2 regions of the Sporosarcina sp. USHLN248 genome follow, and region 1 is predicted to be linked to the other one. Evidence: riboswitches for the same ligand, from Rfam matches in the RefSeq annotation. Region 1 holds a riboswitch; the other holds the start of a gene.
The links. Region 1 has a riboswitch for thiamine pyrophosphate ahead of WFH04_RS01405 (YkoF family thiamine/hydroxymethylpyrimidine-binding protein). Riboswitches for the same ligand answer to the same signal wherever they lie in the genome.

Region 2: linked by a shared signal. The riboswitch ahead of WFH04_RS08640 (3-oxoacyl-ACP reductase) and the one ahead of WFH04_RS01405 (YkoF family thiamine/hydroxymethylpyrimidine-binding protein) in region 1 are both predicted to bind thiamine pyrophosphate.

Annotation. Positions count from the first base shown of each region.
Region 1 covers NZ_JBBCZC010000002.1:84,668-92,905, reverse strand. Annotated here, with positions in the region: gene WFH04_RS01440 (DUF2334 domain-containing protein) at 1-250, opposite strand, end outside; gene WFH04_RS01435 (GGDEF domain-containing protein) at 240-1,103, opposite strand; gene WFH04_RS01430 (hypothetical protein) at 1,087-2,178, opposite strand; gene WFH04_RS01425 (diguanylate cyclase domain-containing protein) at 2,175-3,116, opposite strand; gene WFH04_RS01420 (energy-coupling factor transporter transmembrane component T family protein) at 3,621-4,376, opposite strand; gene WFH04_RS01415 (ABC transporter ATP-binding protein) at 4,357-5,733, opposite strand; gene WFH04_RS01410 (ECF transporter S component) at 5,720-6,301, opposite strand; gene WFH04_RS01405 (YkoF family thiamine/hydroxymethylpyrimidine-binding protein) at 6,303-6,884, opposite strand; TPP riboswitch at 7,038-7,142, opposite strand; gene WFH04_RS01400 (hypothetical protein) at 7,423-7,878, opposite strand; gene WFH04_RS01395 (vWA domain-containing protein) at 7,875-8,238, opposite strand, start outside.
Region 2 covers NZ_JBBCZC010000017.1:5,032-13,269, reverse strand. Annotated here, with positions in the region: gene ltaS (lipoteichoic acid synthase) at 1-1,048, opposite strand, end outside; gene WFH04_RS08650 (hypothetical protein) at 1,294-2,091, shown strand; gene WFH04_RS08645 (LLM class flavin-dependent oxidoreductase) at 2,267-3,574, opposite strand; gene WFH04_RS08640 (3-oxoacyl-ACP reductase) at 3,593-4,345, opposite strand; TPP riboswitch at 4,483-4,583, opposite strand; gene WFH04_RS08635 (topoisomerase) at 5,112-5,513, opposite strand; gene WFH04_RS08630 (hypothetical protein) at 5,685-5,828, opposite strand; gene WFH04_RS08625 (aminoglycoside phosphotransferase family protein) at 6,370-7,302, opposite strand; gene WFH04_RS08620 (hypothetical protein) at 7,717-8,238, shown strand, end outside.

The sequences.
Region 1 (8,238 bases):
CGACATATACAACAACATGTCTCCCCTCGATTTGTTCAGCAGTAAAATCAGCTGTCGAAATGAGGGTTTGCTCTGTTGCAAATGCGGAAAACGTAGCATCCAATAACAAAATATCTTTATTTGGCAAATCGTCTTCTGTCGAATAAACGATCAATATACTAATCTCTTCATTTTCTGCATAGATCGTAGGTCCAAAAAGAAATAATGCACATATTAGTACAAAAAAGAAAATCCGTTTATCAAAGTTCATGAGACAACATCTCACTTTCCACTTTCTCTATGAAATCTTCAACGCTTTCAAAAGCTGAAGACTGATTGTAAAGAGAATGGCCAAGCCGATAAGAAAGTGTTATATAATTCTCATTGAGCAGCCTATGTGTCTTAAGATTGCTGCTTAATTTATTGAAGATCACTTCGATTGAATCATCCGGCGTATTCGTCAATAACAAAGCAAAGCGATCATAACCATATCGGAATTTCCTATCAGTCGCTCTCATCGTCTCCCCTAATACTTTGGATAAAGAGGAGAGTAGATGCACCTTTTCTTTCTCTCCGTATAATTTCCGAAAAGAATCAAAATGATCGATTTGCAATAATATAAGTGTAAATTCACCACCATACCGATTGATCCGTTTCATTTCCGCATTCAATTCAAATTCCATCCTTTGTTTATTGTCAAAATTAGTTTCCATATCAACCGCGACAAATTGGCGGATTTTTTCTTTCAGCTGGTGTACCATTTCCCCCTGTCTCGTAACACGTTCATGTATCTTGCCAGCAATTAACACAAGGATGACAATAGAAAGTCCATATGCCATGAAATACGGCAACGGCATAACATTAAGATTGGTTGACAAACTGCTTGCAGGCAGATTGGAATAAATTAATACCGATCCGATTATGAATAAAAAAGGCAAGCACCAAAGCAGTCCTGCAATCGTCCCTTTGAAGAGAGATACTAAAACGATTAACAGTAAAAAAGAATAAAGAAAGATGCCAATTGCTCCTTCTTTAAAAAGGAAAATCGCTGGCATCTGTGCTGCAACAAGCAGTAAAGAAAAAAGAGCAAGAGAATATGTTTCCAACTCAATATGCTTGTTCATCGATCCATCTCCTTTCAGCAATCATTGCGAGCAAATTGTCGAATGTATGTGTGTCGCGTGAATGCAGATCGATATATCCTCCATAATACGGCTGTTTAAAGTCCCGTACCTGCAATGTATTCATGCGACTGATTAACTTTTCTGCAAATTCAACTTCCCCTATTTCTAAACACATTAAAATTGCAAGAGCATATACGGCTACCGCTTCATATTCAACGATCGGCCTTCCAGTAACTCCATCGTATCTCCCATAGATCATTCCGCCTCCATCCGAGAATGCCTGTTTCGCAAATGCTAACAAAGGCGAGACATCTCCGCCCCATTGGGCACGATGATAGCCAACATAAAACTGATCAATTAGATTCACTTGATCGTCATAGATCAGTTCCTTTGTTGGAACGTTATACGTTTTCGGAAAAAACCCAATAGATGAATTAGGTAATTCAAGCAATAGTTGTTGGGTTAAGTTATACGTATTACTCGTTATTACTTCTTCTTCCTTTAAACGATCAAACGCTGCAGGTATAATGTAGCTCAATGTTATTTCAGTGCCTTGATATTTCGTTTCCAAGTCGACATAATCTACAAGAAACCCTTGACGCAAATGGTATTTTGATAAACTTTCCGCCATTTTTCTCGCCATTTTCGTATAGGAGCGATTGTTCCATTTTTCTCCTGCTTCATAAAAGGCATTCATTATACGAAAGTCATCGATAGATGCATTCGCAGGTGCTTTTATTGTCCCTTTCAGTTCCCAAGCGACTAAATAATCAGATGTTAGAAAGTATTTTTTCAGTACTTTTGCTTGCTTATTGAATTGCTCGGAATCTTCCTTTGCCAGCAGGTAATCCATCCATAACCCAACCGTTTCAGACAGGTAAATCTCTGATTGGTCTGTAATATTTGTTCGAATCCGGCCATCATCGGCAATCAAATGTTGCTGTATAAAACTCTCTGTCGGTAACGGATCTTTCGCTTGGACGACTTCCTGTTTCTTAAACACATAAAGCTTCAAGAGTATGAGCGTTACAATGCCCACCACAATTATTCCAACAATTGCATTTCTGCCTTTCATTTGTTGCGTCCTCTCTTTTGTTGAAGGATCTCATTGCCAAAAATTTTATAAGGCAAACGGCGATCCAATTTAGCCTCAAACATTGCTGTATCCGCATATTCAATTAATCTTTTCGGATGTATGCTATGGTCTGGGAAAATACTAATTCCAATACTGACACTGGCTTCAAAGTAAATTGAGTCCAATGTGAATGGGCCATCAAACACTTCAATAATTTCTGCTATATTGGATTCAATATGATCGATTTCTTCGATTAAGAAGATAAACTCATCTCCACCCACGTGAAAAATCCGGTTGCTTAATGTAGTCAGCTTTTGCAGGCGATCGGCGATCTCTTTTAAAAACCAATCCCCAACCGAATGGCCAAAAGTATCATTAATTAATTTAAATTGATTAATATCCATGAATAAAACTGCAAATCGGTTATCCGTCCGAATTGCCCGTTCCGATAGAGCATCGAGCTCCTGTTGAAGCATTCTTCGATTTGGCAATCCCGTAATTTCATGGCAAGTCGCTAATTGTTGCCAATGTTCTAAGCTGCCTTTCTCAGAAATCTCTAGTAGCAGACATACGACTTCATTTTGGTGTTCATGCTCGTTACGTACAATCGGCACGAATAAGCAAGTAAACCAATTGGAAACGCTATTCTTTGAAACTAAACATAATTCACCCTTCCACCGTTCCCCATTCATTGCAATATCTATGGCGTTTTGTATAAAAGCGGTTGATTGTCGCTTATCTTGAAATGATTTGAAATCTCGCATATATAATTCAGAAGAAGACGCAAATCTCTCTTGGAAACGCTCATTTGCTTTTATTATTTTTCCTTCGAAATCCAAGATAGTCAGCATAAAAACGTCTTCTAATAATTCATAAACACTTTCGCTTAAACTTGAAAAATCAACCGTTAGCGCATTGCCGCTATGTTTTTGGTGCATTTTTCATATCCTCCCACTCGCTTCAATCCTTTTAAAGCATATAGGGGCACTCTTACCATTCGCTTACTCAACACTTATCAAACACTTAACAATTTGTTACCTTTTTCCCACACACAGAAAGCAACTAAAAACACATACTTTTTCCTCTATTTGCTAATTAGTGCAATTTTCAAGGTTACTCGACTATCCCGCTTAACTTTTTGATAGTAGTCAGTAAAAAGTCTGTGTTGGTTTTTCAGTAGGAAATTATGTCGCCTTCCATTCCGATAAGAGCTCTCATGGCTTCAGTCATAGATAGAGTTTGAGATTCACACACAAAAAAAGCCTTAAAAATTTACTTAACGCAAAATTTTCAAGGCTTTTTATTCTTATTAGAGTGGTTTTGATCCTATTCAGCTATCCAGACGAGGATGTCGCAAAGAACACTGTTTTTCCATAACAACATTTCAACCTATTCCTTCACATAATGATGCAAAAGTACAAGTGCTTAGCGGATAATCTCCTTTATTTATCCCAAAGCGTGAACATACATCCTATCAATAGAATTGTGATGAAAAGTGAACACATCATCCAATCCTTCCTGCTGACAACAACTACCTTATAAAAAGACTTTCTCTTTTCACCTGTGAATCCTCTTGCCTCCATAGCGAAAGCAGCTCTTTCCGCTTTACGTACTGCACCTGCAAGCATTGGCAATAGCACCCTACGCAGATTGAATAGCCTTCGGATAACATTTTTCTCTACATTGGCCCCTCGTAACCTATGCGCTTGCTGTATTTGGATGAATTCATCCTTCATGACTGGCAAAAATTGATAACCGACTAATATGCTGTAAGCGATTTTCGGCGACAGCTTCATTTGTTGCATCAAGCTCATAATGAAAGTGGTCGGATTCGTTGTCAATGCGAATAGTAAAGACAATCCTGCGAATGCCAATACTCGGAAACTGAGTGATAGCGCATGATTGAATTGGCTTTCTGTAATATCTACATTCCAAACCGACCAAAGGACTTCTCCTGTACGCTCTTCCGCAAATACAATCGTCGTCCAAAAATAGCCGAAAGCCATAATGGCAAACGGAACCATAAAGAGCATCCATCGTTTCCAACTAATTGTACTAAAAAACGCTTGGAGCATTATAACGCCTGCAAAGCAAACAAGAGGAGTCCACGGATTGAAAAAGAATGCCATCGCCAACATGCATATTGTAATCGAAATGAACTTTATGGAAGGGTTCATATTATGCAAAGCTGACTTCACGTTGGCTCCCTCCTATCGGCTGAAGCAAATGGTGTTCAGAAAGCAGTTGATGATCATTCCAAACGGTCTCCGCATTGTACTTCCCTGTCAGCTTTCCGTCTTTCATTAATAAAACGGAGTCGGCTATTCTATACGCAAATTCCATATCATGTGTGACGATTAAAAAAGTCGTGCCGCCAACTGCCCGCCCATCGATTAGGCGGAACAATTCTTCCAAAGCTGCCGTATCTTGGCCGGATGTCGGTTCATCCATTACAATCACTTCCCTGCCATCACAAAGCATCGAAGCAATGGCAACCCGCCTTTTTTGTCCATGGCTGACCGCAAACGGATGGGTGTTTGCAACTTCAGCTAAATCCAAACGTACGATCAGTTCATTTACCGCTTCTCCACCGCCATATGCAATTTCCTCACGGACCGTTTTCGTTAGGAATAAAAACTCCGGCGATTGCGGAACATACCCGACTGAGTTTGGCTGCACTTTTCCTTCCGTCTTTATGATACCGCAAAGTGCCTTCAGCATCGTCGATTTCCCGCTGCCATTCGGTCCTGCCAACACAGCTACTTCACCGCGGTTTAACGTAAAGGAAGAGGAATGTAGAAAGGTATCTGTTCGCAGACCATTCACAATAAGTGAAGGGATATTCTGCTTACTGCTTTTCCTTTTTTCGATAGTAGCTGCAGTCGGCATTTTCTTAAGTGGAATTTGCCTTTCAAAAAAGCCATCCCATAATTCAAGCCGATGTTCAATTGCGACGATCGTCAAGGATAACCTTCTTTGCAGGCGGTCCAACCAACGTATAAACTGTTTTGCCGTATACGGATCCAAATGGGAAATTGGCTCATCCATTAATAGGACTTCCGGTTTCATTATTAAAGCGCAAGCTACGGCAATCTGTTGTTTTTGTCCTCCGGATAGATTGTGTATGACTGCATGTCTGAATGCTGTCAACTTAGTTAGCGCAAGCACTTCAGCTATCCGATCATCCATTTCCTCTCTATGGACATTCAAATTTTCCAATGTGAAGGAAAGCTCTTCTTCAACCGTTTGCATGCAAAACTGAGCATCTGGATCTTGGAATACAGTCGCAATTCGATGATTCACCTCACCCGGTTTGTAAGCTTCGCTATCTTTCCCGAACAGCGTAATCGTTCCCTTTACAATGCCATCGCAATTATAAGGATATAGCCGATTGATCAAATAGAGAAGTGTGGACTTTCCACAGCCGCTGGGACCAGTGAAGACGACCCGCTCCCCTTGCTTGATTGAAAATGAAAGATCTTTCAACACCCACTTTTCATCTTCCGGAAATCGAAAATGCACTGCATCAAACCGAATCACTTCAGGCACGCGCATCACCTTTTTCAGAACGGGCAATTGCATATCCACGTAGAGACCCAGTCGCAAGCAGTCCGTCTGCGACCGCTTTTCCTCCAACTCCAGCAATTACTGCACCGCTTACAATTCGTAAGCCAAACATGAGCAGTACATACCCGGTGCTAAACACTGTAAAGCCACCTAAGAAATAGCCGTAAACGAAACTAAATATTGCAGATCCTGCGCCAGCCAACATGAGCACCCAAAGGTCGAAGCGTTTGTATCTCGTCACGGCAAAAGCTGCCTCTGCACCTAAGCCTTGTATAACCCCGGACAAGATAAGTCTTGGTCCGACTGCATTTCCTAACAACACCTCAATAGCTGCCGCAATCGTCTCGGAAATGACTGCCGCTCCAGGCTTGCGGATAATGTACATACAAATAATCGAGACGATAAACCAAATGCCAAATATCCATTCATAAGCAATCGGCCCAATGAAGCCTGCCCATATATTGCCCGCATGAAGAAACAACAAATAGACAATCCCAAATACGACCGAAAACAAAGACATTAATACGACTTCTTTCAACTTCCACGATTTCAACATGTTATCGTCCTCCATGCGAAGGGCTATTCATGCTCATCGATACCGTCATAACAAGATGTTTATGTTCTTCGGAGCGAGCATTTGAAAAAGCTTCTTCATAAAAATCGAAAACATCATGAATATCTCCGTGAATGCCGCTTGCATAATGCATCGATTCATTAAAGACCCCACGCTCTTTAGCATGATCCACTTCACGATAAATAATATCCATATACGAAGGATTGTTCATCGGATACAATGCGAATTGTGAAGAGACATATTGCTTCGTACGATCATTATTTAGCACTGCATCTCCCATATTCAAATAAGCATCGCCTGCGCTATCGCCAGGGCAGCCTGCAGAAAAGGTTCCAGACAACGCGATATGCTTTCCTGTTTTTGCTGCACTCAATGCAATCGCTTTGGCGACATTGAATACATGGACCTGTTTGCCGCGAATAACCGTCGAAACATCGTCTGTATGCATCCAAACAGCTGATGTATCCGTTTCTTCCAGAGCTCCTTTAATTATTGCTACAAAATCGTCTGCCATCGGATGAAGCGAAAAGCGAAATCCGACAATTGGACTGAATCCACATTCCATTTTTGTGACCCCCTACATTTTTTTCATAAAAAAGAGACTACATCCGAGAAGATGTAGCCACTTGTCCATTTTTTGTGAGTCTCTATTCAGCAAACATACAAGCATATTCGTCTTGTCAATAACGAGATGCCATCCGCTGAACAAAGATCTTATAGGAAAGTCACTACACTTCCCCACGCAGGCATTATCCTGATCGGGTCATAAGGGATCGGAGCAACAGCTCACATCTCAGCCAAAATGGCACCCCTAGTGCAGAAACGGTATGTAGTTCAATTCTATGATGCCACCAGTATAGTCGAAGAGATTATGTTTGTAAATAGATTCATATGACTCCCTACTTTTATATAGACAAAGTATCTTTTCGCTTTGTCTACAGTCATTATAGGGTCTGTAGTAAATAGATAGAAGTTTCTTCAGCTTGGCTTGAGAACGCTTGCCAAGGAAGACAACCTAAGCCTGCTGGCCCAAACGTAGTAGCGAGCGTTGGTCAACAAGCTGAGCCTTTGATTTAATTTAAATTCAAAGGCTCTTACGATTTCTATTCATCACGCCCGATTTTTTTATCCCTATACTGCTGCTCCTTTTCCATTCCTTCTTTGAAGTACTCGTTAAATTGCTCCCTCTCTTCTTGATGAGTATCAAGCCACGCCTTATTTCCCTCCATTACACCGTATCTCCATTTTTCAAAAACATAACTTGTAACTGCGTATTCTAAATGCCATAAATCTTCCCCGTGTTTTTTTAACAAAAACTCCTGCGCAACAAGCATTCGTTCCTTCTCACGTTCACTTTTCTCTTTAATCCTCTTGCCTAGTTCACTTGCCCATTCCCTTTTCTCTTTTCCAATCGCTGTCGTTTGTGAAGTTCCTTCCTTTCTCCATTCCATCCAACGGTTTTGTAATTCTTCGTACTGCTCCCTCATATACGCTTTCAAATCGCGCTCTGAGTTCACATACGTAAAGTCTCCATTTCCTGCATCCGCTACTTCTTTCAACAGTTTTTGCCCTTCGTTGTCGACGTCAAATCCGATAATATTAACGACTGTTTCAATGTCCGCAGCGACAAAACCTTTGCTGCCTGGACAGGGTCGCCATCACAAGTTTCGATGCCGTCACTGACAACATATACGACAACATGGTCGGTATTTTCGGGAATGTCCTCCGTTACCGTCTCAAGCGCAAGCCCGATCGGTGTCCATCCCGATGCTTGGAATGAATTCAAAGACTGCTTGAACTTTGCGCTATCAAAATGACCTTGGAACAAGTTTTCTGAGCTACTGCACGACAATTGTTTGTCTGCCACCGTTCCAGTCCCTTTATGGCCGTATACCCTTAACGAAATTGTCGCTCCTTCA
Region 2 (8,238 bases), on a different contig from region 1:
GGAAGACAGCGGATGTATATCCGTGATCCTTTAAAATGCTTGGCGCAGCTTGGTACGTATTTTGCGCTTTCGTAATAAAAGCAGATCCTTGCGGCAGACCGAAAATGGAGTTCTCCAACATGAATTCCGCATCGGACGTTTTGCCTTGGCCTGTTTGGTGGAAGAAGTTATCGAAATACGCTGTATTCTCATCTTTTGTTAATGAATTTAAAAACGGTGTCACTTCTTCCCCGTTCAATTTGTAGTTGATGAGGAAGCTTTGGAATGATTCTAAATGCAAATAGATGACATTCATTCCTTTTGCGATCCCAAAATACTCTTTGTTCGGTTCGGCGTAAGTAGATTGTGTAGAGTTGATTACTTCTGTAATGTCACTACTATCTGCAAGCGCCCGCTGTGATGAGGCCGCTGCTGTTTCCACCGAGTCATAAATCGAGTAATTGTACATCCCTAAATATTTCACAATATAATTCCGATCAAAGCCGCGCGTCAATAGCTGCGGACGGCTCGATTCGGCAAGCCCTAAGTTGACCAACGAAAGGACTAAGGCCCCTACAAGTATCGGGGCTGCTTTTTTAAACCCAATTCGATTTGCCTCTTTTCGTACCTTGCGTGAAAATCGAAGGTACAACATGACGATTACGTCCACAAAGAACAAAATATCATAAGGCTCTAACAAGGAAAGGACACTGCCGCCTAAATCTCCGAAATTTTGCGTTTGGAAAAGGGTAGGCAATGTAATAAAATCACTAAAAAATCGATAATAGACGATATTCGCATATAAAAGAATCGACATGAGCGTGTAAATCATAACAAGGGCAGTATATTTTCTCGTACCTTTAAACAGAAAAGAAATTCCTAAAAACAGCAATGCTGAACCGAGTGGATTGATCAGTAATAGGAATTGTTGAAGTGGTCCTTCTACCCCTAAATCAAATTGTGTAGCCTGAGCAATATATGTTTTCACCCATATCATCAAGACAGCGACTGCATAGATTCCTAAAAAGTTGTGCAAAAGAAAATCTTTCACATTCCGTTGTTTTCTCATGTAATTCACCAACCTTTTACTTCTTAATTCTCTTTATATCTACGGAAAATGTTATTTTAAAATAACTTTAACTCTACGGCTAAAATATAATACTCCTCTTTATCCATTTCGTCAAGTTCGTAGGATTCAAGGTAAGGCAAATCAAGAGGTATTCATAGGCTTTTAGAACTATTTCGAATTTCTCTGTCTCCAGAGTATCCTTTTTGACCCCTCCCTTCTATATAGAGGGTAAAGGGGGAATGAGCATGACACATTATCTGAAAGAATACGCACGATTTCACACAATTGAGGAAATGGACGCTGCAGCTGAACAGCATGTGATGATGCACTATGATGAAATGACGAATTCAGATCGCCAAGTTTTAGACGTCATTCGCCGCTACTCCGTTAAATATGGGGCTGCTCATTTGAAACACGGAACGATCGAGGAAGCGATTGGAAAATCCAACGTAACAGTAAGACGGGCAATCCGCAAACTCGTCAACCTACGCATCATCGAGAAAATCCATTACATCCGACCGGTCATGAGCGGGCTTGGCGCCAACATTTACAGCATTTTGCCTTTCGATGACCAGGGGAAAATGAACGACCGTGACCATGACGACAAACCGCATGAGAACGAGGAAAAAGGGCAGCTTCCGGCAGACGAAGCTACTCTTTCTAAATCTTTATTAAAATCTAAAGATCTTAACTACACGTCTCCTACGGAATCGTCAAAGTACTCCACAAGTCTATTTAGTCGAATGAAAGACTTGCTTGCCGCAACGATCGGAGACACAAAAATGGCCCGTGAATTCTACGGAATTCATAGGGCCCTATCTGGAAGCATGTTGAAGTTTGATATTTACAAAGACGATCTCCACGTATTCGAAGACCTTGCGTATCGTGCTTTAATGATTACTGTGATGGCTACGAAGAAGAAAGCAATCCGTAATTTGACGGGGTATTACAAAGGCGTTTTGGACAAGTTAGTTGATGAAACGTATTTCAAAGATATGTTTATGCTATTTGATAAACCGATCGAAGGATTTTATTGTCCGTGAGTTTTTCGCGATGAAAAAACTGTACGCAATTCGATTCACTATCGTCCAGCTTTCTTATCCACTAAATGATTGATATATTTCGTAAAGGGATTGATCATATTAATAGCACAACGTTGCACGGTGCTGATTTTAAAGGTTAGCAGTATAGAATCACTTGCCAATTACTAATCTTTTACTAGGCTAGTCCCAAATGTTCACGCAACGTGTGGCCTTCATATTTGTTTTTGAAAAGACCTCTCTTTTGCAGCTCGGGTACTATAAATTCAACAAAGTCCTCTAAGCTACCGGGCAATGTGGGAGGCATAAGATTAAAACCATCTGCTACCCCTGCTTCAAACCAAAGCTCCATCTGATTGACAATCTCTTCAGGCGTGCCGATGAGTGTGAAATGTCCTCCTCCAGCATTTAGATACCCCAATAGCTCCCTTACTGTTGGGTTTGTATCCTGAAGTATTTCTAATATCGTCTCATATCGGCCGACCGGTCCAGTAAATTCCTCCACAGGCGGCAATGGTGGAACCTTTTCATCAAGTGCCCAATTGGAGCAGTCTTGTCGAACAAAAATGCTCAGCTGTCTTAAAGCCGTTTCAATAGGTAATTGTTCGTCTAATGCCGCTTTCTTAGCGAAAGCCTCTTCACGACTCTTACCGACATAAGTTACTAAGCCTGGGAACACTTTAATATGTTTGTCGCTATTCTCGCTTTGTTTCACTTGCTCATTGATTTTTTCTCGAAATCTTTTTGCTTGCTTGAAGTTCCACGACACTGAGTAAACAGCATCGGCATGCTTTGCGGCTAATGCAATACCTTGTTTGGACGCCCCTGCCTGCATTGCGACCGGTTTACCTTGTGGACTTTTCGGCGTAGTGGACGGTCCACGCACCTTAAAATAGGTACCTTCATGATGAAATGGCGATATATTTGAAGGATCGATCAACTTTTTCTCTTCACGTTGATGCAGAAACGCTTTACTGTCCCAGGAAAGAAACAACTGATTCATTAACGTTGCAAATTCATCTGCTTTTTCATAGCGATCATCATGAGATGGTAGCTTATCCATACTATGATTCTGCGCTTCAACATCAGTCATTGAAGTAACAAGATTCCAACCAACACGACCTTTTGTTATATGGTCTAAACTCAAAAGCTGCCGTGAAGCCGTAAATGGATTGGAAAAAGTACTTGAGATCGTTGGAACTAACCCTACATGCTCTGTCACTTGGGATATGGCTGTTAAATTGATCAGTGGATCAAACCAAAACGCCGGCATATCACTGGTTTCTTTGCCTACAAATGATTGATTATCTGCAAAGAATACGACGTCAAGCAAGCCCCTTTCCGCCAACTTAGCCAAGTTCTGATAATAGGTAATATCACCAATCCGTTCAACACTTGAATCAGGCATTAGCCAAGCAGCTTGGTGGTGTCCGCAGCCATACAGCAAAACACCTAAGTTTAAATGTTTTCCTTTCATTTCAGCCATTTTTCACACCCCCATTTGTCAGTTCATTGTTAAACCGCCATCGACGGTAAAATTCTGACCTGTAATGCCGCTTGCATGTTCTGAAGCCAAATAAGCGACCATATTCGCAACGTCTTGAGGTGTGGTGACTTTCTTCAACGGCGTTGAGTTGGCAATTAAATCGAATACTTCCGGCGTTGTAACAGCACTGGCGTTAGTTGTTTTCAATAAGCCCCCTGAAACGACATTCGCCTTTATGCCATACGCCCCTAATTCGGCAGCTATATTACGTGTAAAACCGATTAAACCTGCTTTCGCTGTCGTATATTCATGATAAGGTACGACAGGATTTTGAAATAAATTCGTCCCTATACTAATAATACTTCCATTTTGTCGTTCCATAAATTGAGGGACGACACTTTGAATTACGTTAAATGCTGCTTTTAACGTACCATCCAACTGTCTTTGATAATCTTCCCAAGATAGTTCTGCGAAAGGTTTCTGCTTGATTGGATCAAATTTAAAATCGATCAATGCATTATTCACCACAACATCAATTTGCCCAAAATAGTCAGTTGCCTCTTCTACCATACGATCCACTTCTGTACGATTGGTGACATCCGCTTGAATGGCAATCGCATGCTCCTTTCCAATCTCGGAAACAATTTTGTCGGCTGCCTCTTTGCTCTTATTGTAATTGACGACTACCCGAAATCCTTGGTTTGCCAATGTCCTTACGATCGTTGCCCCTAACCCTTGACTACTTCCTGTTACCAATACGACTTTACTCATCCCAACCACTCCTGTACGTATATTATTTGAAACGGTAAATGGCAGCTAAAAATTAAAAAACGCAACCTTCCAAAAGGAAAGTTGCGTAACACTATGATGACATACCAAAAAGAAGACAGAGTCATCCCTCTTCGTATATCCAAGAGTTTACACTTTCCTACGCTAGTTTCAGCTAGATCAGGTTCAAAGGGTTTGAGTCACTACTCATCTCAGTTAAATAACACCCCTAGTGCATACTATTTAGTTTTTAAGAGTTTTTAGATCATGCGGCCATTTATAATATTTCTATTAGTCTGTACTTTAAACCATAGCATATTGAATGATCTATTACAACTTGGCCATTTATTTCCTTGGGTCCATAGTCAAAAAATATAAGATCAGCTTTGATTGCTTTTTTCAATAAACATGTGAAAGAACAGATTTGCAACTACAAGAATGATATTCAATCCACAAAGAACTGGACATTCACGGAAAGACGATCTATTCATCTACCCGTTTGGGCATTGGCCCACAATCTTCTAAAAGTGGCTGGCATCCACGAGCTACTTTCAGGATTTTAAATGAGAATAATACAAGAACAGGTGAGGAAAAACGAATCGTTTTCCTCACCTGTTCTATTTCAGGAACATATTGGACAGCCCCTATTATAATTATTGACTATATCCTTCAAATTAATTATTTATCCAGAAACTTATAGATAAGGATAGACTTACTCTATTACTTGTTCCGGCCAACCGATTTTTTGCTGATAAATCAAAACATCCCGTTAGTATTCCTCAATCTTTATTTTTATTTTCGTTTTTATTTCTTCTTCACTATCTGTTGCTGTTTCTGTTTCAGAAACATTCTTAATAGACTCTTCAACTATTTGCTGAATCAATGTATTATCAATTTTGGCATCCTTTGGAAAACCTACTGAAACTGTTAATTCGTTAATACTCCCACCAACCATTATTGCTAGTGAATCACTTTCAAGTTCCGTCTCCTTTGTAATAGATTCATTTGTTTCATTTTGTAATTCAGATAAGAAATTTGATATTCCATCATCTCCACCGTTTTCTTGGGAAATTACTACTTCTTGCTCGCTTTCTAATACCTCGGTTGTATTACACGCGACTAACAAAATTAAACTAAATAAAATCCCTGCAATGATAGCTTTTTTCCTCACTTCTCAATTCTCCTCTCAAAAACAAAGTGCAAATTTCACAACAATTCTCCATGCATAAGTTTAACGATATCTATTGGAAATAGTTTCAATTTAAACATATTTTTGTTCAGCTAACTGGGCCGTTTGCAGAACGGACGCAAATTGCTTAACCGCAACGGCTTCCCAATATGATTACTGAAATAAACCAATCACCCAAACTGTCAAGTACATAGGAACTGCAACAATTATCGCCCCTGCAACTAAGTAGCTAATTGCCCATATAAAAAACTTTAAAATATCATATATAGCACCTGCTAAGTCATCAACAAATCCCAACTTTAGCCCCCCTCTACCCACAACATATTTGATAATCCCTCTTTAACAGTATTTCCCTTTAGAAAATAATGCATAGCCCATTCAGCGATGTTCCACTTTAGCTATCTGGCCGTTTGTTGAATATCATTATATATCTTAGCACAATGAGATCTGATCCAGCGGAAATATTCAGTATTTTTTTAAATATATACATCGGAATTTGTCAGGGAGGCAGTAATCTCGGAAGGTTTATCTCGAAGAATTTTTACTCCTCAGAGCTGATTGATCTAATAGTTGTCTTTTCTGTTAATTTATAAAAAAAAAACGATAAGATGTCTTAGCGTTTTATGTGTGTGTCCTACTTATGCGCAGTTCATTCGAAAAAGTCCTGAAACTAGAGGAATGGCAATAGCAAGGGTATGAGACAATTCTCGTTTAATCAAACAATACACTAAGAACTGGTAAAAAAACAAAATTTTTCTCTTTGGGCTCATGAGGAGTTGAAACATGAATCAAGTTCCACTTTACATTATTAAGGGTAAAGTTTTACAACTAATTAATGTCAATTAAGTTTATACTTTGATGAATCGAATACTAAATCTATCAAGCTATCAAAAAGCTTTAGTTGTGAAGGATTATCCCAATCTTCCTCAAACTCAGCCATTAGCCACATTACTTCATCTAAAAATACGTGTTCTATGGATTTTTGCCAATAACTCTTTTCTAAATCAGTTAAACTGACCGATTCTTTATACCCAGACAGGAAAAGTTCCCATTGATTCGGTGTAAATATCTCATCTGGTGCAGTTGATAATTCATTATGAAACAAAAGTAAAACTAACGCTAAATCAAATATTCGAGGAATCCATTTAGCATTATCTGGGTCAATTAAATAAGGTTTCGGAGAATAAATTAAATTATTCGCTTTATAATCGTGTGGTGTTGCGACATTTGGCAACCCAACAATTTTTAGCTCTTCTTGTTGGGTAACGATTTGTAACAGTTTTTCTTTTAATAGAATGCCATCAATTCTATGATTAACTTTTTTTGCAAACTCTTCGATTGCTTGAACACTTTCTTCAATTTCTTCATTGTTAAAATCATAAACATCATATTCTTCCAACTCATATTTATTATCCTCAAGAGATAGTTGATGTATTTGTCCCAGCAGTTTACCTGCATCAAATATTTGATTATCAGTTCCTCTATAAGTTGTTCCTTCAATAAAAGGATAGACAACATATGTTTCCTCTCCAATATCTTGTGGATTGTCCATTTGAATATCCACAGGGATGACTACTTTAATACCATTATTCTTTAGATATGTAGTATAATTTACTAATTTTCTTGCTTCCTCTATCGGATTTTGTGTCCTTTTAACAATTAACTCTTTCCCTTTATCAGTTATTCGATATACAGGTGAAAAAGGATAAATACTTTTAGGCTCTTTGTCTATTTGAAAGCCAAACCTTTTTAACACATCAATTCCATTCATATTTATACCTCCAAGAGATAATTCGTTTACAATTATAAAGTTACAGATGTTTACAAAAGATATTGATTATATTCCTTACTAATTCCCTCGTTTTTTCACAAACCTGCTCCGTTTAAGTACACTTCTTCACAAACCCCTTATTCCCCTTCATTAATAGATCAATGGTAGGATAATTTTAAAATCCTTTCTCTCAAATGTTACTATTATTTGTATGGTATAGGCTACCAACAATTATAGATATCATCAGGAGACAAAAATGGAAAAATCGTATAAATTAACCGGGGGAATAAAGCAGAAGAACATCTTTTTCTGATATGTTTATAGCCGATTTCTGGAGGACAGCGAGTACGCAAATGAATCGAATCAATCCGAACAACCTACGGATGAACTGATTGATTCGATCGAGAAAGAACTATGTTACAAGCTTCCTCTGAGCCTGAAGTGATTCATGTCGATCAAGAAGGTGATTATGAGATTACATTCCTCGCCGATAATTTTGAGGTGTTTATTAAAGGCATAGTGAACGATGAACATTATGATACTTCTGAAGAGGACAAAGAAGTAGCTTTGGATAAAGTAGCGCACGGCAAATTTTCTCCCCTGCTTGCGGAGCTCTGCTCAGGGGTAACCGAATTGGAACAGGTAGAACAGAAAATCCGCAGCATCTGCACACGGATTGTTGAAGAAAAAGGCCATTTTTCTTTCCACGCAGATGAATTATCATATGTCATGTACGATGTGCAGTTTTGGTTATATACGAAGTCGTATCCAGACACCAGTCGCGACCAATATGAAGCTGTTTATGAAAACATCATCGCATTTGGCGGGGAATTCGGCCAAGGTGGATATGCGCCTTCCTTTATAACCGATTGGCTTGATATTCGCATGAAGGAAGGGCGAATTGTACGGGATCATGGGAGCATTCGGTTTACTGAT